Regions from separate parts of the Enterobacter sp. LM3 genome, predicted to be linked through region 3. Evidence: riboswitches for the same ligand, from Rfam matches in the RefSeq annotation. Region 3 holds a riboswitch; each other region holds the start of a gene.
The links. A riboswitch is a leader RNA that binds a small molecule or an ion and turns the genes downstream of it on or off. The one in region 3 is predicted to bind thiamine pyrophosphate.

Region 1 (8,374 bases), on a different contig from region 3:
CGTCCTGAACCGCATTGATCAGCTTCACGCCGTCAGCCATCGATTTTTTAAACGCCTTACGGCCAAGGATCAGCCCCATACCACCCGCGCGTTTGTTGATAACCGCCGTACGTACCGCGTCTGAGAGATCGGTTTCCCCCCCCGCCGCACCGCCGGAGTTAATAAGCCCCGCGCGTCCCATATAGCAGTTCGCCAGTTGGTAACGCACCAGATCGATGGGGTTATCGGTGGTCAGTTTGCTGTAAACACGATCATCGGTGTAACCGAAGTTCACCGCCTTATAGCCGCCGTTATTCTCGGCCATTTTCTGCTTCACAATGTCTGCGCCAATGGTTGCCGCCAGGTGGTTCGCCTGGCCGGTCAGGTCGGCAGATACATGGTAATCCACGCCATCTTTTTTGAACGCATTATTACGCAAATACGCCCAAAGCACGGTAACCATCCCGAGTTCATGCGCGCGCTCAAACGCGGCGGAGATCTCTTCAATCTGGCGGCGCGACTGCTCAGAACCGAAATAGATGGTCGCCCCGACGGCCACCGCGCCCATATTGAACGCCTGTTCTACGCTGGCATACAGGGTCTGGTCGTATTCGGTTGGGTAGCTCAGGGTTTCATTGTGGTTCAGCTTAACGAGGAACGGAATACGGTGAGCGTAACGGCGCGATACCGAAGCCAGCACGCCATAGGTCGACGCCACGCAGTTACAGCCTGCTTCAATTGCCAGCTCAACGATGTTCTTCGGATCGAAATACAGCGGGTTGGCCGCAAACGATGCGCCAGCAGAATGCTCAACGCCCTGGTCAACCGGCAAAATAGAGAGATACCCGGTGCCTCCCAGCCGCCCGGTATTGTAGAGCGTCTGCATATTTCGCAGTACCGCAGGCGGACGATTGTTATCCACCATCACACGGTCAACGTAGTCGTGGCCAGGCAGGTAGAGTTTGTCGGCTGGAATGGTCATACAACGATGCTGTAAAAGGCTGTCGGCATCTTTGCCAAGCAACTGTGCAATATCAGTCATAGCTATGCTCCCGTAGCGTGTTATCCAAACCCACATTTTCGCGGGCAGACTAAGCCTGGTACCGACTTAACCGATTTTCCACCTTCTGCCATTTTTTTCAGCACAATCTGCTGGCTCGATTCTGGCACAACAAAACTGTTACATTGATCAAACAATCACCACAAAGGTATTTAAAAGGTATCATTGAATGGTATGTTAAAGGAGTACCCTCTCTGACATGCAGGATTAAACAATGAAAACGAAAGTCCAACTGTCATTCATGATGTTTGTTGAATGGTTTATCTGGGGCGCATGGTTTGTACCGCTGTGGCTGTGGTTAAGCAAAAGCGGTTTTAGCGCCGGGGAAATTGGCTGGTCTTACGCCTGTACCGCGATTGCAGCGATCCTCTCGCCAATCCTGGTCGGTTCGCTGACCGACCGCTTCTTCGCCGCCCAGAAAGTGCTGGCAGTGCTGATGTTTGCCGGGGCTATTCTGATGTACTTTGCCGCACAGCAAACTCAGTTCAGCACCTTCTTCCCGCTGCTACTGCTGTATTCCCTGACCTATATGCCTACCATCGCGCTGACTAACAGCATTGCCTTTGCCAACGTGGATGACGTCGAGGCCGATTTCCCGCGTATTCGCGTGATGGGCACGATTGGCTGGATAGCCTCCGGTCTGGCGTGCGGTTTCCTGCCGCAGATGATGGGCTATAGCGACATTTCGGATACCAATATCCCACTGCTGATGACGGCGGCCAGCTCTGCGCTGCTCGGCGTGTTTGCCCTGTTCCTGCCGGATACACCGCCGAAAAGTACCGGTAAACTCGATTTCAAAGTGATGCTGGGGCTGGATGCGCTGATCCTGTTGCGCGACAAAAACTTCCTGGTGTTCTTCTTCTGCTCGTTCCTGTTCGCCATGCCGCTGGCTTTCTACTACATCTTTGCCAACGGGTATCTCACCGAAGTGGGCATGAAAAACGCAACCGGCTGGATGACACTCGGCCAGTTCTCCGAAATCTTCTTTATGCTGGCGCTGCCGTTCTTCACCAAACGCTTTGGTATTAAGAAGGTCTTACTGCTGGGGCTTATCACCGCCGCCATCCGCTATGGTTTCTTTGTTTACGGTGGTGCGGAACAATACTTCACTTACGCCCTGCTGTTCCTCGGCATTCTGCTGCACGGCGTGAGCTACGACTTCTACTACGTCACCGCGTATATCTACGTGGACAAAAAAGCACCGGTGCATATGCGTACCGCTGCGCAGGGCTTGATCACGCTGTGCTGTCAGGGCTTTGGTAGCCTGCTGGGTTACCGCCTGGGCGGCGTGATGATGGAAAAAATGTTCGCATACAAAGAGCCGGTGAATGGGCTGACCTTCAACTGGGCCGGAATGTGGGCATTCGGAGGGATCATGATTGCTGTGATCGCCGTGCTGTTTATGCTGTTTTTCCGCGAATCGGATAAAGAGATCACCGCAATTGAGGTGGTTGATGGCGATACCGCGCTGACACAAGGGGAAGTTAAATGAAACAAGAACGTGTTCTCGGTGCTCTTTACGGGCAGGCGTTAGGGGACGCAATGGGCATGCCGTCGGAGCTGTGGCCAAGAAAGCGCGTCAAAGCGCATTTCGGCTGGATTGACCGCTTCTTACCCGGCCCGGCAGAGAATAACGCGGCCTGCTATTTCAACCGCGCGGAGTTCACCGATGATACGTCGATGGCGCTGTGTCTGGCGGATGCGATTATCGAATGCGACGGGCAGATTAACGCGGATGTCATCGGCAAACATATTTTGCGCTGGGCCGAGTCGTTCGATGCCTTTAACAAAAACGTGTTAGGCCCGACCTCCAAAATTGCCCTCAACGCCATTCGCGATGGCAAACCGGTCAGCGAGCTGGAGAACAACGGCGTCACCAACGGGGCGGCGATGCGCGCCTCCCCGCTCGGCTGTCTGCTCCCGGCCACTCGCCTGGAGCACTTTGTTGAGCAGGTGGCGCAGGCTTCCAGCCCGACGCATAAATCGGATCTCGCCATTGCCGGTGCGGTGGTGATTGCCTGGGCGGTTTCACGCGCCATTGACGGCGAAAGCTGGCAGAACATCGTTACTGCCCTGCCCGGTATTGCCCGCTATGCACAGGAAGTGAAGACCACCACCTTCAGCGCATCACTTGCGGCACGTATTGAGCTGGCACTCAAAACCGTGCGTGAAGCCAACGGTACTGAATCCGCCAGCGAGCAGGTTTATCAGCTTGTGGGGGCAGGAACCAGCACCATTGAGTCCGTTCCGGCGGCGATCGCAATGGTTGAACTGGCAGGCACTGACCCGAACCGCTGCGCAATTTTATGCGCCAATCTGGGCGGCGATACGGACACCATCGGCGCAATGGCAACCGCAATCTGTGGCGCGCTGCACGGCGTACAGGCGATTAATCCGGCACTAAAGGATGAACTCGACGCCGTTAACCAGCCCGACTTTGGTCATTACTGCGAAAAATTGCTGCACTACCGGGAGCAAAGGGAGGGCGTATGAATTCTTTTGCCCAACGCCTTGAAACATTACGCGCCACGCGGCCAGTGACGGTGCTGGGGGCAGCGGTGATTGACGTTATCGCCGATGCTTACGCCCTGCCCTGGCGCGGATGTGATATCGAGCTAAAACAGCAGGGCGTCAATATTGGCGGCTGCGCGCTCAATATTGCCATAGCCCTAAAACGGCTTGGCGTCACCGCGCAAAATGCGCTGCCCGTCGGCCACGGCGTGTGGGCAGATATTATTCGCAACGCAATGGCAAAGCAGGATCTGCACAGCGCCGTGGAAGCCGAAACAGGCGATAACGGCTGGTGTCTGGCGCTGGTGGAGCCAGACGGTGAGCGCACGTTTATGTCGTTTAGCGGCGTGGAGAACCAGTGGCAGCAATCCTGGCTTGATGCGCTTAACGTGCCGCAAAAAAGCCTGGTTTATTTGTCCGGCTATCAACTGGCATCGCCGTGCGGGGAGTTACTGACGGGCTGGCTGGAAGGGTTGCAGGAGGTGACCGCGTTTATCGATTTCGGCCCACGCATCGCAGATATTCCCGACGCGCTGATGGCGCGGATTATGGCCTGTAAACCCATTGTGTCGCTTAATCGCCAGGAGGCGCAAATTGCTGCCGGGCGGCTTGGTGTGGAGGTTGATGCGTTAGGTGCAACATGGCAACAACGTTTCGGTTCTGCGCTGATTGTACGTCACGACAAAGACGGCGCAGCCTGGTATGACGCTGACGATTCGGGTTATGTTCCGGCGTTTCCTGCTTCGGTGGTCGACACCATTGGCGCGGGTGACAGCCACGCTGGCGGTACGCTGGCCGGGCTGGCAGCAGGATGGTCACTGGCGGATGCAGTGCTGCTGGGCAATGCGGTTGCCGCCTGGGTGGTCAGCCACCGTGGCGGTGATTGCGCCCCTGCGCGCGGGGAATTACTCCTCGCACACAAAGACGTATAGATCGCTGCGACAGTAGCTAATGCTGTACTCAATAGGCCGGTGCTGCTGGTCAAGCGCAACCTGCTTGATCACCAGCACCGGTATCTTTTCATCCATCTTAATATGGGCCTGAAATTCGCTGTCCGGCATGCGGGCACTGACGCGTGAACGGGTACGCTGCGGGAAGATGTTCTGACTGCGGAAGTAATCGTACAGCGAGATGCCGATGGCGTCCGGATCGGGAATTAGCCCGGCCGGAACCCAGGACTCTTCAATCGAGACGGCATCATCATCAACATAGCGAATGCGCTTGAGCAAAAAGACGTCGCTTTCCGCCGCCACTGACAGCTGGTTTGCCACCTCTTCCGGGCATTTCACCACCCGTTTATTAACCCACAACGTGTTGGGCTTTTTGCCGCGCAGTACCACCTGCTGAGAAAACCCGCGTGCTTCCTTGAGCGAATATTCAAAGATGTTATTAATTTGCGTACCGTAACCCCGGGAGCGCGTCACCACGCCCTCTTCTTCCAGCGCCTGCATTGCTTTGCGCACGGTAATGCGTGACACACCCGTTAACTGACTCAGATCGCGCTCGCCGGGCAGAATATTCCCGTGTTCAAGCACCCCGCTACGTACCGCGTTTTTTACCGTTTCGGCAAACTTCAGGTACAGCGGTGTGTTGTCCGGAGCGGCGATCCGTTCATTCAGTTGAGCAATTAACCGGGTATGCGCTTGTTCCATCTCTGTTTTCTCAGGCGTGGTGTTTCCTGCCAGTATACTGGCTTACCACCATGCATGAAAATGATGAACCGGCCCAATACCGTGACCCACTTCCAGAGTATCGGCTTTTGCCAGCGCGTCCGAGAGCCAGATTTTGGCTTCCTGTACCGTATCAGCCCAGTTGTTATGGCGTGGACGCAACGCCGCCAGCGCGGCGGAGAGCGTACAGCCTGTACCGTGGGTGTTTTTAGTCTGCACGCGGGGTGCGGTAAAACGCAGTTCTCCGTCACGGGTGAAGAGCCAGTCCGGGCTTTCGGCGTCATCCAGATGGCCACCTTTCACCAGCACCGCACCGCAGCCCATTGCCAGCAATGCCCGCCCCTGCTCTTTCATTTCGCGTTCGGTTTGCGCATGCGGCGCGTCTAACAACGCGGCAGCTTCAGGCAGGTTTGGCGTGATCAGCGCCACTTGCGGCAACAGCTTTTTACGCAGCGTGTCGATAGCGGAAACAGAAAGCAGCGGGTCGCCACTTTTTGCCAGCATTACCGTATCAAGCACCACGTTTTGCACCTGATAGCGTTTCAGACGTTCTGCCACCACTTCGACAATATCTGTCTCCGCCAGCATCCCGATTTTAGTGGTATCAATGCGCACATCGCTGAGTACCGAATCGAGCTGTGCGGCGACAAAATCCGGCTCGATACGGTAGACCGACTGCACACCACGCGTATTTTGTGCCACCAGCGCGGTGATCACCGAACAGCCGTAGGCACCCAGTGCGGAGAACGTTTTCAGATCGGCCTGAATGCCTGCACCGCCGCTTGGGTCAGTGCCGGCAATGGTAAGGGCGTTAATCCGTTTCATGCCTGTTCCTCCAGGGTGTAGAGCGCATCCAGGAACGCACTGGCAAAGCTGCCCGGGCCACGAGACTGAGCAACGGCAGCCGTTCCGGCGCGCTTCATCCATCCGCAGGTAGCGGCCACGTTATCGAGCCTGTCACCCGGTAGCGAACAACTGGCCGCCACCACCGCCGAAAGCGCGCACCCGGTACCGACCACGCGAGTCATCAGCGGATCGCCCCCGGTCACCGTCCGGGTTCGCTGCCCGTCGGTGATGTAATCAACCTCGCCTGTGACCACGATAATGGCATTGGTCTGGCGTGCCAGCGCCTGTGCCGCAGGCAATGCACTGGATGCAGTATCGGTAGTATCCACGCCGCGCCCCCCCGCACTCATCCCGGCAAGCGCAAGAATTTCCGACGCGTTACCACGAATGGCCGCAGGTTTAAGGGAGAGGATTTGATGGCAAAAACGGGTGCGGAACGTCAACGCCCCGACAGCCACCGGATCGAGCGTCCAGGGTTTGCCTGCTGCCACGGCACTCTCAATCGCCCGGCGCATCGCCTGAGCGCGCGGGGCAGTCAGCGTGCCGACATTAATCAGCAGCGCATCGGCAAGAGCAGCAAACTGTTCAGCCTCTTCGGCTTCAATCACCATCGCCGGGGATGCGCCAAGCGCCAACAAAACGTTAGCCGTAAACGTCTGCACGACGTCGTTGGTCATACAATGTGTGAGCGGGGAACGGGTTCGGAACTGATGTAAAATGTGTAAATCGAGCAGGTCAGGCTGCATGGGTTCGCTCCTGCCTTGCGTGAAGAAGCGATGACCGGGAAGGCATCTGACTTCCCTACGCTGGCATTATCCAGATCAGGTAATACGGGTATTTCTCAGCCTTCAACGAAGAAGGGCACCCCGAGTCATTTAAATAAAAATCAAATAGTTGCGATTAACGTCCCGTTAATCTCTGTTCTGGATCATGCCAGCGGGAAGCCAAAGACTCAACCCTAAAAAATGCTCTGTGTCCCATATAAAAGCTTTAAACAACGCGAAGAAGCGCCCCAAGACCAGAACCCACCTGGATCAGATCATCAGCAGAGCCAGAACAACACGCCCAAACAGCCAAAAAGAAACGCATTGGTGTAGATGCTGGTTTCTGCGTTGTTCCCCAGCAATCCACCACGGAATCTTTCGAAAACATTCTGTTTGCAGGAAACCAGCCGGAAGGAACGCGCGAACTTTACCGCTCTCTGAACGGCGCAGGAAAGGAATATAACGCTGGTTCTATCATGTTGGTGGTTGATCCTGATAAACAGGACGACGAACAGATTGCCCACATGAAAGCCGCGAAAGCGCGAGTCGATGCAGCATTGGCCCCATTGACGCATGAGGAAGCTAACTTGCTGCACAAACACTACGCAACCATAGCTAATTTCACCAGCTACGCTGATACAGAAATTGGCCTTGCTGCTGACCCTGTTGGAAAATACTTTGAGAGTATCGAAAAAATACTCAAAGAGATTCAAGAAACGTATAAGAATACCTACATAACGAGAGGCTCGTTGATAGGAGAACAATTTTATGTCCGACGTAACCAGTTGTTTAAAGAGCTTGAATCCATACTCAAAGTCAGCTTCCTGAATAAGGCTATGAAATTCGGAGAGTATACCAAAATAAAAAAAGCACTCGGCCTGCCCAGTAGTTCTATTACCCACAAATGGAATGAAACGGGGATCAGTGACATTGAAAGTTATGCTACCCACATCGAACGGGCAGCTAAATACGTAAAAGCAATGCGTTACACTGGTTATTTAGGCATTGGTTTTAGCGGACTCCATTCTCTTAACGAAATCCATGAGGCATGTTCTGTTGGTCGCGAAGCTGAATGTACCAAGAAAAAATATACTGAGATTGGTAGTTTTGCTTTGGGTACAGGTGGCGGTGTTCTCGCTGGTGTTGGCTGGCTTGTTTGTACCGTTATTGCAGGTGTTGGTTTAGGGTACGCTGGTAGCACAGTGGGGAGTGCTGTTGGGGAATTAGGCGGAGAACAGTTGTATGACGTTTTCGGCAATTAATTTTCTGATGATACATCGGGTTGAAATCTCTGGGTTCTTTTTGATTCTCGGAATAATTAATTATGTTTCCAACGTAATTTATGACAAATTAGCCAAGAGAAAATTCATGACTCTATGCTCGCTATTTGTTGAAAAATTCGGAGCAAGACCAGCAGAAGTTTTAGTTTATCAGGATGGGGGTTCTTTTTCTCGTTTATGCGTGATGCATTCTTTATTAATGCATTATACTTTAAAGAAAACTCATTCCATACACGAGGAATGGATAATGAACAAATACGATTC
Region 2 (10,267 bases), on a different contig from region 3:
TATCGATATCTGGGCTGCGGCGAACGATCGTGTATCCAAAGCGATGATGGATAACCTGCAAACCGAAACCGTGATTAACCGTGACGGCGTAGAAGAGCAGCAGGTTTCCTTCAACAGCATCTACATGATGGCCGACTCCGGTGCGCGTGGTTCTGCAGCACAGATTCGTCAGCTGGCAGGTATGCGTGGTCTGATGGCGAAGCCAGATGGCTCCATCATCGAAACGCCAATCACCGCGAACTTCCGTGAAGGTCTGAACGTACTCCAGTACTTCATCTCCACGCACGGTGCGCGTAAAGGTCTGGCGGATACCGCACTGAAAACGGCGAACTCCGGTTATCTGACGCGTCGTCTGGTTGACGTTGCGCAGGATCTGGTTGTGACCGAAGACGATTGTGGCACCCTCGAAGGTATCACCATGACCCCGGTTATCGAGGGTGGTGATGTTAAAGAGCCACTGCGCGATCGCGTACTGGGTCGTGTCGCTGCGGAAGACATTCTGAAGCCGGGTACTGCAGACATTCTGGTTCCACGTAACACGCTGCTGCACGAACAGTGGTGTGACCTGCTGGAAGCGAACTCTGTTGACTCAGTGAAAGTCCGTTCTGTTGTATCTTGTGACACCGACTTTGGTGTATGTGCGCACTGCTATGGTCGTGACCTGGCGCGTGGCCACATCATCAACAAAGGTGAAGCAATCGGTGTTATCGCGGCACAGTCCATCGGTGAACCGGGTACACAGCTGACGATGCGTACGTTCCACATCGGTGGTGCGGCATCTCGTGCGGCTGCTGAATCCAGCATCCAGGTGAAAAACAAAGGTAGCATCAAGCTCAGCAACGCGAAGTCTGTTGTTAACTCCGCTGGCAAGCTGGTTGTGACCTCTCGTAACACCGAGCTGAAACTGATCGACGAATTCGGTCGTACCAAAGAGAGCTATAAAGTGCCTTACGGTGCTGTTATGGCGAAAGGTGATGGCGAGCAGGTTGCTGGCGGTGAAACCGTTGCAAACTGGGATCCACACACCATGCCGGTTATCACCGAAGTAAGTGGTTTCATCCGCTTTACTGACATGATCGACGGCCAGACCATTACTCGTCAGACTGACGAGCTGACCGGTCTGTCTTCTCTGGTGGTTCTGGATTCTGCTGAACGTACTACCGGTGGTAAAGATCTGCGTCCTGCACTGAAAATCGTTGATGCTCAGGGTAACGACGTTCTGATCCCTGGTACCGATATGCCTGCGCAGTACTTCCTGCCGGGTAAAGCGATCGTTCAGCTGGAAGATGGCATTCAGATCGGCGCAGGTGATGCTCTGGCGCGTATTCCTCAGGAATCCAGCGGTACCAAGGACATCACCGGTGGTCTGCCACGCGTTGCGGATCTGTTCGAAGCACGTCGTCCGAAAGAGCCGGCAATCCTGGCTGAAATCAGCGGTATCATTTCCTTCGGTAAAGAGACCAAAGGTAAACGCCGTCTGGTGATCACCCCGGTTGATGGTAGCGAGCCGTACGAAGAGATGATTCCTAAGTGGCGTCAGCTCAACGTGTTCGAAGGTGAACGTGTAGAACGTGGTGACGTGGTTTCCGACGGTCCAGAAGCGCCGCACGACATTCTGCGTCTTCGTGGCGTACACGCGGTAACGCGTTACATCACCAACGAAGTACAGGACGTTTACCGTCTGCAAGGCGTTAAGATTAACGATAAACACATCGAAGTTATCGTTCGTCAGATGCTGCGTAAAGCAACCATCGAAAACGCAGGCAGCTCTGAGTTCCTGGAAGGCGAACAGGTTGAATACTCACGCGTTAAGATCGCTAACCGCGATCTGGAAGCGAACGGCAAAATCGGTGCGACCTTCGCACGCGATCTGCTGGGTATCACCAAAGCGTCTCTGGCAACCGAGTCCTTCATCTCTGCAGCATCGTTCCAGGAAACGACTCGTGTCCTGACCGAAGCGGCTGTTGCGGGTAAACGTGATGAACTGCGTGGTCTGAAAGAGAACGTTATCGTGGGTCGTCTGATCCCGGCTGGTACCGGTTATGCGTACCATCAGGATCGTATGCGTCGTCGTGCAGCGGGCGAACTGCCAGCAGCACCGCAGGTGACTGCAGAAGATGCATCCGCGAGCCTGGCAGAACTGCTGAACGCAGGTCTGGGCGGTTCCGACAACGAGTAATCGTTGATTCAGCTAATAAAAAACCCGCTTCGGCGGGTTTTTTTATGGCGTTTTGTCGGTCAGCGTAGCACTACCGGGCTTTTATCAGTTAATCAGCGGCAGCCGACGATAAAGCTCAATCATATCGCCTGCCAGATCCTGGATGACCATCGCGTTCATCAGGTGATCCTGAGAGTGGACGGTGATCAGGTTAACCGGCAGCTTCCCGGTACCTTCATCAAGCCCAATGAGCTGCGTCTGGATCGTGTGCGCATGCTTCACATATTCGCGCGACTCTTCCATCGCCTTTTCGGCTTCCTCAAAGTCACCTTTGCGTGCCATCTGCAATGCCGTCAGGGCAGCACTGCGCGCTGCACCTGCGTTGACCAGCAGTTCCATGATTGTTGTTTCTAAATCTTCCACGGGTCACTCCAGTAGTTTGAGCGCTTTTTCCAGTACGACATCACCTTTCATCATGCCGTAATCCATCATGTCGATGACTGCGACCTTTTTACCCAACGGGTCGGCTTGAGCCTGAAGTTTTGCCTGCTCGTATTTAACCTGTGGCCCCAGCAATACGATGTCGGCCGCCGCGATGTTGTCTTTAAACTCCGCGACCGGAACGGCTTTAATGGTGACTTCAACCCCTTTTTTCTGCGCGGCATCTTTCATACGTTGCACCAGCATGCTGGTTGACATTCCCGCTGCACAGCATAAAACGATGTTCTTCATAATCAGCCTCGATCTACATGTGTTTATTGATAATTATCTCGTGCAGACCGCTTCAACAACCGCTTTACCGCGATTGTGTGTCAGGCATCACAAAGAAATGGGTGATTTTCTGAAACCGGTTACAATTTTACAGCGAAGAGTCATATGGCCGGTAAAATGGGTACGCTGAAAGGTGGAGGATGAACTGCTGGACGTTCGGATAATGTCGTTTTTCGCGGCTGTTTCGCGGTATCGGTAAGCATTGCGTGATGTCAGAGGCAGGGCGAAACGAGGAAGAGGTTTTTCGCCCTGGCCAGCATCCGTTGCTGACGGAATAAGAATAAAAAAACCGGGTGATATCTGACAATCCCCCGGTTCTGACATCACGAGCTGACTCGTAATCTTTCAGCGCGCTTGCATGGTGTTTCAACGCAATTGCGAGGCTCTTCCCAGCCAACTGTCCCAGTCTTTCCAGACAGGCTGTAACCCTTGCGCGGCCAGGGCTTCTGCTACCGCTTCCGGGCGTCGTCCGTCATGTGGGGTAAATTGTTCCAGCTCTGGATGATCGTCGGCATAGCCCCCAGGCTGCGTTTTGGAAAACGCGCTGACGTTGTTAATCGCCAGCGGGATCACGCGGTCACGAAACGCCGGTGATTCGCGCGTTGAGAGGGATAATTCGACCTCCGGGGCGAGCAGGCGAAACGCGCAGATGGTTTGCACCAACTGGCGTTCATCCATCAGCGAGGCCGGTTCAATCCCTCCCGTACATGGGCGTAAGCGGGGGAAAGAGACGGAGTAACGGCTTTGCCAGTAGTGTTGCTGTAGCCACAGCAGATGCTCTGCCACCATATAACAGTCCACCCGCCAGCTGTCAGACAGCCCGGTCAGCGCGCCAAGACCGATTTTGTCGATCCCGGCGCGTCCCAGCCTGTCCGGCGTCTCCAGCCGGAAGAAGAAATCCTGTTTCTTCCCCTTCAGGTGATGCCGGGCGTATGTCGCCTCATGGTAGGTTTCCTGATAAACCATCACACCGTCCAGCCCGAGGGTTTTGAGCTCCGCGTATTCATCCTGTGACAGAGGCTGCACTTCCATTTGTAACGATGCGAACTCCCGGCGAATGGCCGGAAGATGCTGACGGAAATAGTCCATCCCAACTTTGCCCTGATGTTCACCGGTGACCAGCAACAGATGCTCAAAACCCATTTCGCGGATGGCCGCACATTCGCGCGCAATTTCGCTCTCATCGAGCGTTTTACGCTTGATGTGGTTGCTCATGGAAAAACCACAGTAGGTACAGTCATTGGCGCACAGGTTAGAGAGATAGAGCGGCACGTAAAAGCTTACCGTATTGCCAAAACGCTGCCGGGTGAGCCGCTGGGCACGCTGTGCCATCGGTTCAAGGTATGCGCTGGCTGCCGGAGAAAGCAGTGCCATCATGTCCTCACGGGTCAGATGGCGGGCATTTAACGCGCGCTCTACATCAGCATGCGTTTTGCTGTTGATGCGCAGGGCAATGTCGTCCCAGTCAAGCTGCCGCCAGCGCTCGGTAAAGGTGGTCATGAGAGCGCCTCCAGAAAACCGGTCAGCGGGCTGGTGGCTTGCGCCTGAAAACTGCGCGAGCCGGGGCCAGACTGTCTTGCCAGAAGACCGGCCTCCACCGCCATGCGGAATGCGCGTGCCATCATGACCGGATCGTCGGCTACGGCAATCGCCGTATTCACCAGTACGGCATTGGCACCCATTTCCAGCGCCTGCGTTGCATGGCTTGGCACACCAATGCCTGCATCAACGACGACGGGCACGGTGGCTTGTTCAATGATGATCTCCAGCATTGCGCGGGTTTCCAGCCCCTGGTTGGAACCGATAGGTGCGCCCAGCGGCATGACGGCAGCACAGCCGACGTCTTCCAGACGCTTGCACAGCACCGGATCGGCTCCGCAGTAGGGCAGGACGGTAAACCCAAGCTGAACCAGTTTTTCAGCCGCTTTCAGGGTTTCGATAGGGTCGGGCAACAACCAGCGGGCATCCGGGTGAATTTCCAGCTTCAGCCAGTGTGTGCCGAGTGCTTCACGTGCCAGCTGGGCGGCAAATATTGCCTCCTCAGCCGTTTTCGCGCCGGAGGTGTTTGGCAAGAGCGTAACGCCCGCCTCCAGTAACGGTGCCAGAATGGCGTCACTGCGATGGCGCAGATCCACACGCTTCAGCGCCAGCGTGACCAGCTGGCTGCCGCTTTCACGGATGGCATCAACCATCAGCTGCGGAGAGGCGAATTTTCCGGTTCCGGTAAACAGATGTGAATCAAAGGTTTTATCGGCAATACGTAACATCTCATCCCCCTGCGATAACCTGAAACAGCAGGATTTGATCGCCTTCGCTCACCTGCTGATGTTCCCACTGCTCGCGCGGCAGGATCTGTTGATTGAGCGCCAGCGCCGTTCCCGGTTTAAGCTGACACAGCTTGTCGAGCAGCACGGAGACGGTCAGACCCTCATCGCACTTCATTGGCTCATCGTTAAACAGAATGCGCATCGTGGCCCCCACATACCGGACAGTGGCTGGCGCGATGGAGTGCCAGGTGCCGCCAGTTGCTGGAGCGGGCGTCAAACAGCCGCAGCGTATTGCGTTCCGTCTCCATGCCGCTGAGCAGCTTGATGGTTTCCAGCGCCTGCAAGGTGCCCATCATGCCCACCACGGGACCAAGAATACCGGCCGTGCGGCAGTTGCGCTCGGGTTCGGCATCATCCGGCCACAGACAGCGATAGCACCCCTGTGTCCACGGTGGTGTCAGCACCATCATCTGCCCGCCGAATCCAACCGCGCTGGCAGTAATAAGCGGCGTGTTCTGCGCCACGCAGGCCGCATTGATGGCCTGACGCGTTGCCATATTGTCAGTACAGTCCAGCACCACGTCGGCAAGGGCGACTTCACGCCGCAGGTTTTCACCGCTAAGCCGCTCCTGTAACGCAATCAGTGTGATATCCGGGTTCAACTGGTTCAGCCGCTGCAGGGTGATACGCGCTTTGGGTTGGTTGATGTCCTCGGTGGTAAAAAGGATTTGCCGCTGCAGATTACTGATATGCACATCATCGTCATCGGCCAGCACCAGTGTGCCGACGCCTGCACCTGCCAGATAAAGTGCGGCAGGTGCGCCTAATCCACCGAGGCCGACAATCAGCACCCGGCTGGCGAGCAGCTTTTGCTGCCCGTCAATGGCGATATCCTCCAGCAGGATCTGGCGGCTGTAGCGCATAAAGTCGTGGTCATTCATCGCCTGCTCCTGCCAGCTGTAAAAGCTGGGCGGTGGCGGCCTGCCAGTCTGTTGCCTGAGTGATGGCGCTGACGACGGCAATACTGCCGACGCCCGTGTCCAGCACGGCAGGGGCGCGCTCAAGGCTAATCCCGCCGATAGCGACAGTCGGGTGATCCGCAAGGCGTTTTACGTGTGCTGCCAGCTGTGCCAATCCTTGTGGCGCGGAAGGCATCTGCTTGGTTTGTGTCGGGAAGACGTGCCCAAGCGCAATGTAGGAAGGACGAGCCGCCAGCGCGATGTCGATCTCCATATCGTCATGCGTTGATACGCCCAGACGCAGACCCGCTTCGCGGATCGCGTTGAGGTCAGTCGTCTCCAGATCTTCCTGACCCAGATGCACGCCATAAGCCTGGTGCTTAATTGCCAGACGCCAGTAATCGTTGATAAACAGGCGGGCGTCATATTGACGCCCCAGCGCGATGGCTGCGGCTACATCAGTCTCCACCTCTTCATCGCGCTTATCTTTGATACGCAGCTGAATCGTGCGAACACCTGCCTCCAGCAGGCGTGCGATCCACTCCACGCTATCCACCACCGGGTAAAGTCCTAAGCGGAAGGGGACGGGCGGGAAATCGGGCTGGTACATTATGCTTCCTCTTTTTTGAGGTAGATTTCACCGCCTTTGGCGCGGAAGTTTTCTGACATGTCCGCCATGCCGACTTCAATCGCCTGCGTAGCAGCATAATCACGGACTTCCTGGCTGATCTTCATCGAGCAGAATTTTGGCCCGCACATGGAGCAGAAGTGCGCCACTTTACCGGACTCCTGCGGCAGGGTTTCGTCGTGATAGGCGCGGGCAGTGAACGGGTCGAGCGCCAGGTTGAACTGGTCTTCCCAGCGGAATTCAAAACGCGCCTTCGACATGGCATTGTCGCGGATTTGCGCACCCGGGTGACCTTTAGCCAGGTCAGCTGCGTGGGCAGCGATTTTGTAGGTGATCAGCCCCTGTTTCACGTCCTCTTTGTTGGGCAGACCCAGGTGCTCTTTTGGCGTCACGTAGCAGAGCATGGCGCAGCCGAACCAGCCGATCATTGCGGCACCAATCCCGGAGGTAAAGTGGTCGTAGCCCGGCGCGATATCGGTCGTCAGTGGCCCGAGGGTGTAGAACGGTGCTTCGTGGCAGTGCTCCAGCTCTTCGGTCATGTTGCGGCGGATCATCTGCATCGGCACATGCCCCGGGCCTTCAATCATCACCTGTACGTCATACTCCCAGGCGATTTTGGTCAGCTCGCCCAGCGTGTGCAGCTCGGCAAACTGTGCTTCATCGTTCGCATCACGAATGGAGCCCGGACGCAGACCATCGCCCAGAGAGAGTGAAACGTCATAGGCGGCACAGATTTCGCAGATTTCGCGGAAGTGTTCGTGGAGGAAATTTTCCTGATGGTGCGACAGGCACCACTTCGCCATGATTGAGCCGCCGCGAGAAACAATACCCGTCAGGCGTTTGGCGGTCATTGGCACGTAGCGCAGCAGTACGCCTGCGTGAATGGTGAAGTAGTCCACACCCTGTTCCGCCTGTTCCAGCAGGGTATCGCGGAAGGCTTCCCAGGTGAGGTTTTCCGCGATGCCATTGACCTTCTCCAGCGCCTGATAGACTGGAACCGTACCAATGGGTACCGGGCTGTTACGCAGGATCCACTCACGCGTTTCGTGGATATAACGCCCGGTGGAGAGATCCATAACGGTGTCCGCGCCCCAGCGTGTTGACCAGACCAGTTTTTCCACCTCTTCTTCAATGGAGGAGGTGACCGCAGAGTTACCGATGTTGGCGTTGACCTTCACCAGGAAGTTACGACCGATGATCATCGGTTCCGATTCCGGGTGGTTAATGTTGGCGGGAATAATCGCACGGCCAGCGGCCACTTCGTCACGCACAAATTCTGGCGTAATGTTTTCTGGCAGGCGAGCACCAAAGCCTTCGCCAGGATGCTGGTGGCGCAGCACTTCGCTGCGGATGCGCTCGCGACCCATGTTTTCACGAATGGCGATGAACTCCATCTCCGGGGTGACGATACCCTGGCGCGCGTAGTGCAGCTGGGTCACGCATTTGCCCGCTTTGGCGCGTTTTGGCGTCAGCAGGCCGGTAAAACGTAGCTCGTCCAGACCATCGTCAGCCAGGCGTTCTTGGGTGTAGTGAGAGCTACGGATGGTCAGTTCTTCACTGTCGTGACGGGCGTCAATCCACGGCTGGCGTAGCTTCGCCAGACCCTGCTGAACGTTAATAGCAACATCAGGGTCGCCGTACGGACCGGAGGTGTCGTACACCGGTACGGCTTCGTTGTCCTCAAACTGCGGGTTTTCTTTGCTCCCACCGATGAGGGTAGGACTGAGCTGAATTTCGCGCATTGGGACACGGATATCCGCCTGCGAGCCGGTGATGTAAATACGGTTCGAGTTCGGGAAAGCACTGCCTTCCAGGGTGTCGATAAAGTGTTGTGCTTGTGCGCGCTGCTCGCGGCGGGTCAGTTTAGTTGTAGACATAGCTCATTCCAAAAGTGAAGGACATGGCTTGTCAGACGACGGATGAAGCAAGAGGAGATCGCCCTGAGGCGATACAACAGCAGTTTGACTCTTGTTCCCTTCGCAGGTATTAGCCTGATCAGGTTCCGCGGATCCCGAATTAACGGTCTCAGCCCGGCTTTCGCTCTGGGCACTCCGACAAGAAAAATCCCCCTCCGAAGAGGGGTGAATGAATGTAAATTACTCGTTAACGACGAAGAACTCAAGCAGGTCGCGCGATGTTCTCTTCGTTGCTGGCCTTCAGATCGTTATCAAGCACAAGGGCGATAAGTTTGTCTTCCAGCGTGAAGCGCTCTTCCAGCGCCTCTCCGAGATCGGACAGCACCTTCTGGAACTCAAGATAGTTATCGTGATTGATAGCATTCCCGAGCGTGGAATCATAGTAATCCATAATCTGCTGGGTATTGGCTTCCAGCAGCGGATAGAGTTTGCTTGCCGCTAAAAATGGGCTGGTACCTTCCATTTCACGGATAATACGTTCATAAATATTGAAATGGCCGTCGGACAGGTAGTCGACCAGGCTCTGACAAAAATCGTCCAGCGCTTTTTCATTCAGCCGCATCCAGGATTCTTTGCCAGGCTTAATACCGACCAGATTGTAATAAACCACGAGTAGATGCTTGCGCACATGTAGCCAGCGATCCACCAGTTTGTTATTTCCTCTAACGCGCTCAGTCAGACTTTCTAGCTGGTTTAACATGTTCGACCCCACAAGGTTTAAAATTGAATCTGCTTACCCAAAATGTAACCACAATGCTAACAACATGTCAGTGAAGCAAAGGTAGTGCAATAGATATGGATCGTATTATTGAAAAATCAGATCTCGGTTGGTGGTTAGTCTGCCACGAACAAAAATTATGGCTGCCTGCCGGGGAAATACCCTACGGCGCGGCGGAAAAGTTCGATCTTGTGGGCTACTCCGCACTAATGATCGGCGAGTGGCAGGGCGATTCTGTGTGGTTGATCCAGCGGTCTCGTCGTCAGGAGATGGGATCCGTTCGTCAGGTGCTCGATCTTGAGGTCGGGTTATTCCAACTGGCGGGGCGGGGTGTGCAACTGGCGGAGTTTTATCGCTCACACAAATACTGTGGCTACTGCGGCCATACCATGCATCCGAGCAAAACCGAGTGGGCGATGCTCTGCAGTCAGTGCCGTGAACGCTACTACCCGCAGATTGCACCGTGCATTATCGTCGCAATTCGTCGTGATGACACCATCCTGCTGGCGCAACATACCCGACATCGCAACGGCGTGCATACCGTACTGGCCGGGTTCGTCGAAGTGGGTGAAACGCTGGAACAGGCAGTGGCGCGTGAAGTGATGGAGGAGAGTGGTATTAAGGTCAAAAATCTGCGTTACGTGACGTCACAACCGTGGCCGTTCCCGCAGTCGCTGATGACGGCGTTTATGGCGGAATACGACAGCGGTGAGATTGTTATCGACCAAAAAGAACTGCTGGAAGCGAACTGGTATCGTTACGATGATTTACCGCTGCTACCGCCACCGGGTACCGTGGCACGTCGGCTAATAGAAGATACCGTAGCAATGTGTCGGGCTGATGATGAGTG
Region 3 (10,267 bases):
ATATGTACATTGATAACGCGACCATGCAGCTGATTAAAGATCCGTCCCAGTTTGACGTGCTGCTGTGCTCCAACCTGTTCGGCGACATCCTGTCGGACGAGTGCGCGATGATCACCGGCTCAATGGGCATGTTGCCTTCCGCCAGCCTGAATGAAGAAGGGTTTGGCCTGTATGAACCTGCGGGCGGCTCTGCTCCGGATATTGCCGGCAAAAATATCGCCAACCCGATTGCGCAGATCCTCTCTCTGGCCCTGCTGCTGCGCTACAGCCTTGATGCAGGCGATGCAGCCGCTGCTATTGAAAGCGCCGTGAATCGTGCGTTAGAAGAAGGTGTCCGTACCGGTGATTTAGCACGCGGCGCGGCAGCAGTCAGTACCGATGAAATGGGCGATATCATTGCCCGCTATGTTGCTGAAGGGGTGTAATCATGGCGAAGACGTTATATGAAAAATTGTTTGATGCGCACGTTGTCTACGAGGCACCAAACGAAACCCCGCTGCTGTACATCGACAGGCATCTGGTGCATGAAGTGACCTCCCCACAGGCATTTGACGGACTGCGTGCGCACAAGCGCCCGGTACGTCAGCCGGGTAAAACCTTCGCGACAATGGATCACAACGTCTCCACCCAGACCAAAGATATCAATGCGTCGGGTGAGATGGCACGTATCCAGATGCAGGAACTGATTAAGAACTGCAACGAGTTTGGCGTTGAACTGTACGACCTGAACCATCCGTACCAGGGCATCGTCCACGTGATGGGGCCAGAACAGGGCATTACCCTGCCGGGTATGACCATCGTCTGTGGTGACTCCCATACCGCGACACACGGTGCATTTGGCGCACTGGCGTTCGGTATTGGTACATCTGAAGTTGAACATGTTCTGGCAACGCAAACCCTGAAACAGGGTCGTGCCAAAACCATGAAGATTGAAGTGAAGGGCAAAGCCGCCCCGGGCATCACCGCCAAAGACATTGTGCTGGCCATCATCGGTAAAACAGGTAGCGCAGGTGGTACTGGCCACGTGGTGGAATTCTGCGGTGAAGCTATCCAGGCGCTGAGCATGGAAGGTCGTATGACCCTGTGCAACATGGCCATTGAAATGGGGGCCAAAGCAGGCCTGGTCGCGCCAGACGAAACGACCTTTAACTATGTGAAAGGGCGTTTGCACGCACCAAAAGACCAGAATTACGTCGATGCCGTTGAATACTGGAAAACCCTGAAAACCGACGACGGTGCAACCTTTGATACCGTTGTTACCCTGCAGGCGGAAGAGATTGCCCCACAGGTTACCTGGGGAACGAACCCAGGCCAGGTCATTTCCGTGAATGACACCATCCCTGACCCGGCCTCTTTCACCGATCCGGTCGAACGCGCCAGCGCAGAAAAAGCACTGGCCTATATGGGACTGAAACCGGGCGTGCCAGTGACCGATGTGACCATTGATAAAGTGTTTATCGGCTCTTGCACCAACTCACGCATTGAAGATTTACGCGCTGCGGCAGAGATTGCCAAAGGCCGCAAAGTCGCTCCGGGCGTGCAGGCGCTGGTCGTGCCTGGCTCCGGCCCTGTGAAAGCGCAGGCGGAAGCAGAAGGCCTGGACAAGATCTTTATCGAAGCGGGCTTCGAGTGGCGCTTGCCTGGCTGCTCCATGTGTCTGGCGATGAACAATGACCGCCTGAACCCGGGCGAGCGTTGTGCCTCCACCAGCAACCGTAACTTTGAAGGCCGTCAGGGCCGCGGTGGGCGTACCCATCTGGTCAGCCCGGCAATGGCCGCTGCGGCGGCAGTCACCGGCCACTTCGCCGATATTCGCAGCCTGAAATAAGGAGACAATCATGGCAGAGAAATTTACCCAACATACGGGTCTGGTTGTCCCACTGGATGCAGCCAACGTCGATACCGATGCGATCATTCCTAAGCAGTTTTTGCAGAAAGTCACCCGCACCGGTTTTGGCGCGCACCTGTTTAACGACTGGCGTTTCCTGGATGACAAAGGCGAAGTCCCTAACCCGGAATTCGTCCTGAACTTCCCGGAATACAAAGGTGCATCGATTCTGCTGGCGCGGGAAAACTTTGGCTGTGGCTCTTCCCGTGAACATGCGCCCTGGGCACTGACCGACTACGGCTTTAAAGTGGTTATTGCCCCGAGCTTTGCCGATATCTTCTACGGCAACAGCTTCAACAACCAGCTGCTGCCGGTGACGCTGAGCGACGAGCAGGTAGACGAGCTGTTCGCTCTGGTTAAGGCTAATCCCGGTATTGCGTTTGAAGTGGATCTGGAAGCAGAAGTGGTCAAGGCGGGTGAGAAGACCTACAGCTTCAGTATTGATGCATTCCGTCGTCACTGCATGTTAAACGGTCTGGACAGCATTGGTCTGACGCTGCAACACGAAGATGCCATTGCCGCATACGAACATAAACAACCTGCGTTTATGAATTAAACATCTGGCCCGCAGTGTATCCTGCGGGTCAGATCTTCCGCCGCCCTTCCCCGTTTTTTTCTCGCATGCAAGAACCTGGCAGAAATAATCACGCCAATCACATTATATTTAAGGTGAATTTAATAAACATTTTGCATAATAACCTACATATCAGGTTACTACGTGAAACAGTATGAAAAAACAAAATAGCAATGAGTCTCAACTCCGTTCTCATGAAATACATAAATGCACATTAATCAGCGTGATCGTCAATATATTCCTGACGAGTTTTCAAATCGTTGCCGGTTTATTTTCCGGTTCGCAGGGGTTAATTGCTGATGGTATTCATTCTCTTTCCGATTTATCCTCTGACTTTGTCGTTCTGATTGCCAATAAAAAAAGCCAGAAAGCCTCTGATACCGATCATCACTATGGTCACCTCCGTTTTGAAAACGGTGCAAAGCTGATTATCGGGGTTATCTTATTTCTGGTCGGTGCCGGAATGCTCTGGTCTGCGGGCAATAAGCTGCTACACCCCGAGACACATCAGGTCGTCAAAGGGGCGGCTCTGTGGGTCGCCATACTGGCTCTGTTGATTAAAGAGGGGCTGTTCAGATACATGTACGCAACGGGGAAACGCATTCAGTCATCGCTGCTTATTGCCAATGCCTGGCACGCGCGTTCCGACGCGGCCTCGTCTGTTGTTGTTGCCATCGGTATTGCCGGTAATTTACTGGGTTTCCACTCTATGGATCTGGTTGCCGCACTGATTGTCGGTATTTTTATCGCCCACATGGGGTATAAATTCTCTGCCGATGCCCTCCATGATTTGATGGATCGCTCGCTTGAGCCAGACATGGAACACGAAATCAGAACGTGCCTGTTATCTACAGAAGGTGTTATTAACATTCACGATTTAAAAACCCGCAAGATGGGTGATTTAGCCCTGGTCGATGTTCATCTGGAAGTAAATGGAAAATTAAGCGTAAAAGAAGGACATGATATTGCCGTCAATGCCAGAAACAGAGTCATGAGCAAATTTAACGTGCTTAATGTGATGACGCATATCGATCCTGCGCATTAACGCGTATTGATGCAAACAGTGTGACCGACATTTTCTGGCGTTAAGGTTTCGTTAATTAATAGACGTCACACTGCATCACATTAGCTCTCTCATCATTGAGGTAAATAGCGATGACCCCAACAATACGCAGTACGCTTCCACATAAAGAAACGCCTTTTCTTCGCGTACTGCACATCATTGTTGCAGTGCTGGTACTGGCTCAGATTATCAATTCTAACTACACCGTAAGTGAAGCACTCAGTGAATCTGGTTTCACGAGTATCGTCACCTGGATACATGTCATCTCAGGCTTTGGGTTAATTTTCTGCGGTATTGCTATGATGGCGTGGATGTTAACGCAACGTGGATTTAAATATTACTACGCCTGGATGACGCTGGATTTCCGCGGGATCGTTGACGACATTCGCACCCTGACACAACGCCAGCTCCCGGATGCCCACGCTGGCGGTATGGCCGCAACGGTGCAGGGTTTAGGCGTGCTGGCTCTGCTGGGTGTTGCCGTCTGTGGCGCAGCCTGGTTCGTACTGAACGCAACGATCGGGCCCGTCTCCTCTCTTACCGAGTCGGTACTGGATCTGCATAAATTCCTGACGGTCTTTATCGAAACCTATTTCTGGGCACACGGCTTTATGGGGATAGCCCATATGTACCTGACATTACGCGCACAGCGGAAATATCAGTACTCAGAATAATGCAGTAACAGGCATATTCTCTGAGCCAGAACGGTTTCTGGCTCAGACCTTCGCAACAGGCTACACGTCTTTCACACGGCAGGTCAGCAGGAGCGTCACGACCGAGATTGCCGCAATCATCCAGTACACCGCCGCATGCCCATAGCTTTGCGACAGCGCACCCTGAATCACCCCCGCCAGAATCACCCCGGTTGAAATACTGTTCGTAAACAATGTTGTCGCAGAGCCTGCGCGTCCCGGCATCAGATCCTGGAACCAGAGCATACCAATCCCGGCGACAATCCCGATAAATACCGCATTAAACAGCTGTAATATCAGTAGTGCTTCGCGCGAGTGAAAGAAGATAAGCCCCAGATAGAACAACACTCCTGCCGCGACAGCAATGACCATCATCTTACGTTTTCCTGAACGCTTAACGTAATACCCGGCCAGAATCATCGCCGGAATTTCCAGACCCGCGGCGGTACCCATCAAGATCCCGGCAAGCTTATCCGGTAACCCCAGATCGCTGCTGATCCACAATGGCATATCAATGATGTACATCGTGTTGCAGGTCCACATCAGCGTGGAGGCAATAAACAGCATACGGACATTTTTATCCTGCCAGCCGCTCGCCTGCGTAGCGGGTCTGTCCGCCACCGGCTCAATGCGAGCCACCGAAGGCAGGGCAAATGCCACTAACACCAGGCTGATGACAAAAATCCCGGCGGCGATGGAAAACATGGTGGTAAAGCCATAATTCAGCGCCAGCATAAACGCCAGCGGCGGGCCAATCACCCACGCCAGAGAGAGCTGCGCACGCATGACCGAGCTGAACATCACCACTTCACGCGCGGAGTTATCCGCATATTCACGAGCCAGCGCGAACAGCTGTGGCATGGCGGTATTAGCCAGAGATGCCAGCAGAACACCACAGGTGATGAGCGTAAGGTAATGACGATTGAACGCAAACAGCAGCGCATTCCCGACGGCCATTGCGCAGCAAAACAGGATCAGTTTGCGGCGATCGCCCTGGCTGTCCGAGCGTTTCGCCAGCCACAGGCTGACCAGGATCCCGGCAATGGCGTTGACGGTATAAAACAGGCCAATCCAGAACGGTTGCGCCCCCACCTCGCGGCTCAGAAACAGGCTCAGCGTCGGTGCCTGAAGCGCCCCCGCCACACCCATCATAAAGGCCACCAGCATAAAAGCGGCATACACGCCATTCAGGCGTCGCCCCATCGTCATCAACCAGAGCATGCGCAAATCCTTGTCAAAGCGAATCGAAATTGGGTGAAATAGTAAACGAAAAAAGCCAGCAAAAACATTTTGCTGGCGGGTGATTAGCACCAATACTCAGTCACACATGATCGAGGTGAGTTAGCGAGAAAAGGTCGTTTTCGTAACGTCCCACTGCATCAATTCTTCCAGCGTTCTCAGCCGTTGATCTGCACACTGACGGGCCAGCCAGGACACTCCTTTTGTCGCTGAAAAGTACTGCTGATAAAACTGACGTGCGGTAGACCTCTTCATAATTTACCTCCTCACTTCATCGGGAAGAATTATTGGCCTAATATAGGGATTAATAAATTGCTGATTTTTTGTCAGGAGTTCCCCTTTTATGCCTTCTGGTCGTCTGCAACAACAATTCATCCGCCTCTGGCAGTGCTGCGAGGGGCAGTCGAAGGAGACTACGCTGAACGAGCTGGCCGACCTGCTGAACTGCTCTCGTCGCCATATGCGAACGCTGCTCAACACCATGCAGCAACAGGGCTGGTTAAACTGGGAGGCCGAGGCCGGACGCGGCAAGCGCTCGCGTCTGACCTTTCTCTACACCGGGCTGGCGTTGCAGCAACAACGCGCGGAAGACCTGCTTGAACAGGACAGAATCGACCAACTGGTACAGCTGGTGGGCGACAAAGCGGCAGTACGCCAGATGCTGGTTTCCCATCTCGGGAGAAGTTTTCGTCAGGGTCGCCACATCCTGCGGGTGCTCTACTATCGTCCGATGAAAAACCTGTTACCCGGTACGGCGTTGCGCCGTTCAGAAACCCATATGGCCCGGCAAATATTCAGCGGCCTGACGCGCATAAATGAGGAAAACGGGGAACTGGAAGCCGATGTCGCGCACCACTGGCAGCAACTTTCTCCCCTGCACTGGCGCTTCTTTTTACGTCCTGGTATTCATTTCCACCACGGCCGTGAGCTGGAGATCAGCGACGTCATCAATTCGCTTCAGCGGGCATGCACTCTTCCTCTTTATGGCCACATATCGCGGATCCACTCCCCTACGGCATGGACTGTTGATATCGAACTGTCCGAGCCTGACCAGTGGCTTCCGTGGCTAATGGGCTATATCCCGTCGATGATCCTGCCGCGTGAATGGGATTCCCTGCCCCATTTTGCCAGCCAGCCCGTGGGAACAGGACCTTACGCGGTAACGCGCAATACCAACAACCAGCTGAAAATTCGCGCCTTTGACGACTACTTTGGTTATCGCGCGCTGATCGACGAAGTCAACGTCTGGGTTCTGCCTGAAATCAGCGAGGAGCTGAGCTGCGGATTAACGCTGGAAGGGTCAACCGAAGGAGAAAAAGCGGTTGAAAGCCGTCTGGAAGAGGGCTGCTATTACCTGCTGTTTGACGCCCGCAGCCACCGAGGTGCCAGCCGCGACGTGCGCAGATGGGTGAGCCACGTGCTTTCCCCGGCCAATCTTATCTATCAGGCGGAGGAGCAATACCAGACTTACTGGTTCCCGGCCTACGGTCTGCTCCCGCGCTGGCATCACGCCCGACCGGTTCACGGCGAAAAGCCCGCCGGACTGGAGTCGATCACCCTGACCTATTATCGCGACCACGTGGAACACCGCTTTATCGCCCGCATCATGAGCAAGCTGCTGGCTGCCGAAGGCGTTCAACTGGACATCCAGGAAATAGATTATGATGAATGGCATCGCGGGGAGATAGTCAGCGATATCTGGCTGAACAGCGCCAACTTTACCCTGCCACTCGATTTCTCACTCTTTTCGCACCTGTATGAAGTTCCGCTGATCCAACACTGCATTGACCGGGACTGGCAGCAGGACGCCGCACAGTGGCGCGCGGGAGAAATGAACCTGGCCTCATGGTGCCAGCAGTTGCTGGCGCAACAGGCGATTGTGCCGCTCATCCACCACTGGCTGATGATTCAGGGTCAGCGCAGTATGCGTGGCTTACGGATGAACACCCTGGGCTGGTTTGATTTCAAATCCGCCTGGTTTGCCCCACCGGAACCATAACACTTTCGTAATATTCGCCAAATCATTACAATACCGCCGTTCTCAACGGGGTGCTGCATCACTGATGTGCGCTGAGATAATACCCGTCGAACCTGATCCGGATAACGCCGGCGAAGGGATTTGAGGCTGTCGCTCAAAATCCTTTGCCACTCAACTTTGAGGTGCAAAGTGTTAAAAAAAATTCTTCCCCTTCTGGTGCTGTTTGCGCTGCCTGCTGTTGCGAAGCCCGTCCTGACGGTCTACACCTATGACTCCTTCTCTGCCGACTGGGGCCCTGGCCCGGCGGTGAAAAAAGCCTTTGAAGCCGACTGCAACTGCGAGCTGAAGTTCGTAGCGCTGGAGGATGGCGTTTCACTGCTTAACCGTCTGCGCATGGAAGGGAAAAACAGCAAAGCCGACGTGGTGCTCGGTCTGGATAACAACCTGCTGGATGCGGCGTCGCAAACCAGACTGTTTGCCAAAAGCGGTGTCGCCACCGATGCCGTCAACGTCCCTGGTGGCTGGAAAAACGATACCTTTGTCCCGTTCGATTACGGCTACTTTGCTTTTGTCTATGACAAAAACAAGCTGAAGAACCCACCGAAAAGCCTGAAAGAGCTGGTTGAAAGCGACCAGAAATGGCGCGTGATTTATGAAGATCCGCGCACCAGTACGCCAGGCCTGGGCCTGCTGCTGTGGATGCAGAAAGTCTACGGTGACAAAGCGCCGGAAGCATGGCAGAAACTGGCGGCGAAAACCGTCACCGTCACCAAAGGCTGGAGCGAAGCGTATGGCCTGTTCCTGAAGGGAGAAAGTGACCTGGTGCTCAGCTACACGACCTCTCCGGCCTACCACATTATTGCCGAGAAGAAGGACAACTACGCCGCTGCTGATTTTGCGGAAGGTCACTACCTTCAGGTGGAAGTTGCAGCACGTACCGCCGCCAGTAAACAGCCAGAACTGGCCGAGAAGTTCCTGAAATTTATGGTTTCTCCGGCGTTCCAGAATACGATCCCGACGGGCAACTGGATGTACCCGGTGACCAATGTGGCCCTGCCAGCGGGCTTTGATACGCTGTCTAAACCGCAAACCTCACTGGAGTTTACGCCGCAACAGGTCGCCGCACAGCGTGCTGCATGGGTAAGTGAATGGCAACGCGCAGTCAGCCATTAATTCCCGGCTGGTTACTTCCCGGACTGCTCGCTGCCGTATTGATGGTAGCGGTCAGTCTGGGGGCATTTCTTGCGTTGTGGTTAAACGCACCAGAAAGCGACGTGCTCACACTCTGGCATGACAGCTATCTCTGGCATGTTATCCGTTTCTCCTTCTGGCAGGCATTTCTCTCTGCGCTGCTGTCGGTTTTCCCGGCGATCTTCCTGTCCCGGGCACTTTATCGCAGGCGTTTTCCTGGCAGACAGGCACTTCTGCGCCTGTGCGCTATGACGCTGATCCTGCCCGTTCTGGTGGCCGTATTCGGTATTCTGAGCGTCTATGGACGCCAGGGCTGGCTGGCCTCACTCTGTAACCTGCTTGGTCTGGAGTGGACATTCTCCCCTTACGGACTGAAGGGTATTCTGCTGGCGCATATCTTTTTCAATATGCCGATGGCGACAAGGCTCTTTTTGCAGGCGCTGGAGAATATTCCCGGCGAGCAGCGCCAGCTGGCTGCACAGCTCGGCATGCACGGCTGGTCGTTCTTCCGTTTTGTCGAATGGCCGTGGCTGCGCAGGCAAATCCCCCCCGTTGCGGCGCTGATCTTTATGCTCTGCTTTGCCAGTTTTGCCACCGTACTTTCACTCGGTGGCGGGCCGCAGGCAACGACCATTGAGCTGGCGATTTATCAGGCGTTAAATTTCGACTACGACCCCGGACGTGCGGCGCTGCTGGCGATAGTACAGATGGCATGCTGCCTTGTCCTGGTGCTCCTCAGCCAGCGGCTGAGTAAAGCCATTCCACCCGGTAGTAACCAGATAGCAGGCTGGCGCGATCCGCAGGACAGCCTGTACAGCCGCATTACCGATTTTATCCTCATCACGCTGGCGCTGATGCTTCTGCTGCCGCCGCTGATGGCCGTCATCGTCGATGGTCTGAACATCAATCTGGTGTCCGTTTTGCAACAGCCCATGCTCTGGCAAGCCACCTGGACTTCGCTGCGGATCGCACTGGCCGCAGGCATGCTGTGCGTCATTCTGACCATGATGTTGCTGTGGAGTAGCCGTGAACTCTATGCCCGCCATGCGCAAAAAGCCGGGCAAGCGCTGGAACTCACGGGGATGCTGATTCTGGCCATGCCGGGCATTGTTTTGGCTACCGGCTTCTTTTTACTGTTCAACAGCACCATTGGTTTGCCGGAAAGCGCTGACGGCATCGTCATCTTTACCAATGCCCTGATGGCAATCCCTTACGCTCTCAAGGTGCTGGAAACCCCGATGCGTGACGTCAACAGCCGCTACAGCTTACTGTGCCAGTCGCTTGGTATGCAGGGCTGGCAACGGCTAAAGGTCGTCGAGCTGCGCGCACTAAAGCGCCCGCTGGCACAGGCGCTGGCGTTCGCCTGTGTGCTATCGATTGGTGATTTTGGCGTCGTGGCTCTCTTCGGCAATGAAGATTTCCGTACACTGCCATACTGGCTGTATCAGCAAATTGGCTCCTACCGTAGCCAGGATGGTGCCGTCACGGCGCTATTACTGCTGCTGCTGTGTTTTGCGTTATTTACCGCTATCGAAAAACTCCCGGGGCGTGATGTTAAAACTGATTGATGTAACCTGGCTCTATCAGCACCTGCCAATGCGTTTCACCCTTTCCGTGCATCAAGGGGAAATGATTGCAATCC

Region 1: it holds a riboswitch for thiamine pyrophosphate, as region 3 does, so the genes downstream of both, thiM (hydroxyethylthiazole kinase) here and thiB (thiamine ABC transporter substrate binding subunit) in region 3, are expected to answer to the same signal.
Region 2: it holds a riboswitch for thiamine pyrophosphate, as region 3 does, so the genes downstream of both, thiC (phosphomethylpyrimidine synthase ThiC) here and thiB (thiamine ABC transporter substrate binding subunit) in region 3, are expected to answer to the same signal.

The regions. Positions count from the first base shown of each region.
Region 1 covers NZ_JBJURN010000002.1:318,953-327,326, forward strand. The annotation lists gene fbaB (class I fructose-bisphosphate aldolase) at 1-1,021, opposite strand, end outside; gene ACJ9N4_RS03615 (nucleoside permease) at 1,254-2,531, shown strand; gene ACJ9N4_RS03620 (ADP-ribosylglycohydrolase family protein) at 2,528-3,532, shown strand; gene ACJ9N4_RS03625 (PfkB family carbohydrate kinase) at 3,529-4,482, shown strand; gene ACJ9N4_RS03630 (GntR family transcriptional regulator) at 4,456-5,202, opposite strand; gene thiD (bifunctional hydroxymethylpyrimidine kinase/phosphomethylpyrimidine kinase) at 5,245-6,045, opposite strand; gene thiM (hydroxyethylthiazole kinase) at 6,042-6,812, opposite strand; TPP riboswitch at 6,848-6,945, opposite strand; gene ACJ9N4_RS03645 (PAAR domain-containing protein) at 7,307-8,092, shown strand.
Region 2 covers NZ_JBJURN010000027.1:10,230-20,496, forward strand. The annotation lists gene rpoC (DNA-directed RNA polymerase subunit beta') at 1-2,179, shown strand, start outside; gene ACJ9N4_RS19805 (PTS lactose/cellobiose transporter subunit IIA) at 2,264-2,581, opposite strand; gene ACJ9N4_RS19810 (PTS sugar transporter subunit IIB) at 2,585-2,890, opposite strand; gene thiH (2-iminoacetate synthase ThiH) at 3,296-4,429, opposite strand; gene thiG (thiazole synthase) at 4,426-5,196, opposite strand; gene thiS (sulfur carrier protein ThiS) at 5,198-5,398, opposite strand; gene ACJ9N4_RS19830 (HesA/MoeB/ThiF family protein) at 5,382-6,137, opposite strand; gene thiE (thiamine phosphate synthase) at 6,130-6,765, opposite strand; gene thiC (phosphomethylpyrimidine synthase ThiC) at 6,765-8,660, opposite strand; TPP riboswitch at 8,739-8,847, opposite strand; gene rsd (sigma D regulator) at 8,902-9,399, opposite strand; gene nudC (NAD(+) diphosphatase) at 9,495-10,267, shown strand, end outside.
Region 3 covers NZ_JBJURN010000005.1:146,555-156,821, forward strand. The annotation lists gene leuB (3-isopropylmalate dehydrogenase) at 1-425, shown strand, start outside; gene leuC (3-isopropylmalate dehydratase large subunit) at 428-1,828, shown strand; gene leuD (3-isopropylmalate dehydratase small subunit) at 1,839-2,444, shown strand; gene ACJ9N4_RS08400 (cation diffusion facilitator family transporter) at 2,617-3,507, shown strand; gene ACJ9N4_RS08405 (cytochrome b/b6 domain-containing protein) at 3,618-4,199, shown strand; gene ACJ9N4_RS08410 (sugar efflux transporter) at 4,260-5,438, opposite strand; gene sgrT (glucose uptake inhibitor SgrT) at 5,559-5,711, opposite strand; gene sgrR (HTH-type transcriptional regulator SgrR) at 5,800-7,455, shown strand; TPP riboswitch at 7,492-7,592, shown strand; gene thiB (thiamine ABC transporter substrate binding subunit) at 7,624-8,607, shown strand; gene thiP (thiamine/thiamine pyrophosphate ABC transporter permease ThiP) at 8,583-10,193, shown strand; gene thiQ (thiamine ABC transporter ATP-binding protein ThiQ) at 10,177-10,267, shown strand, end outside.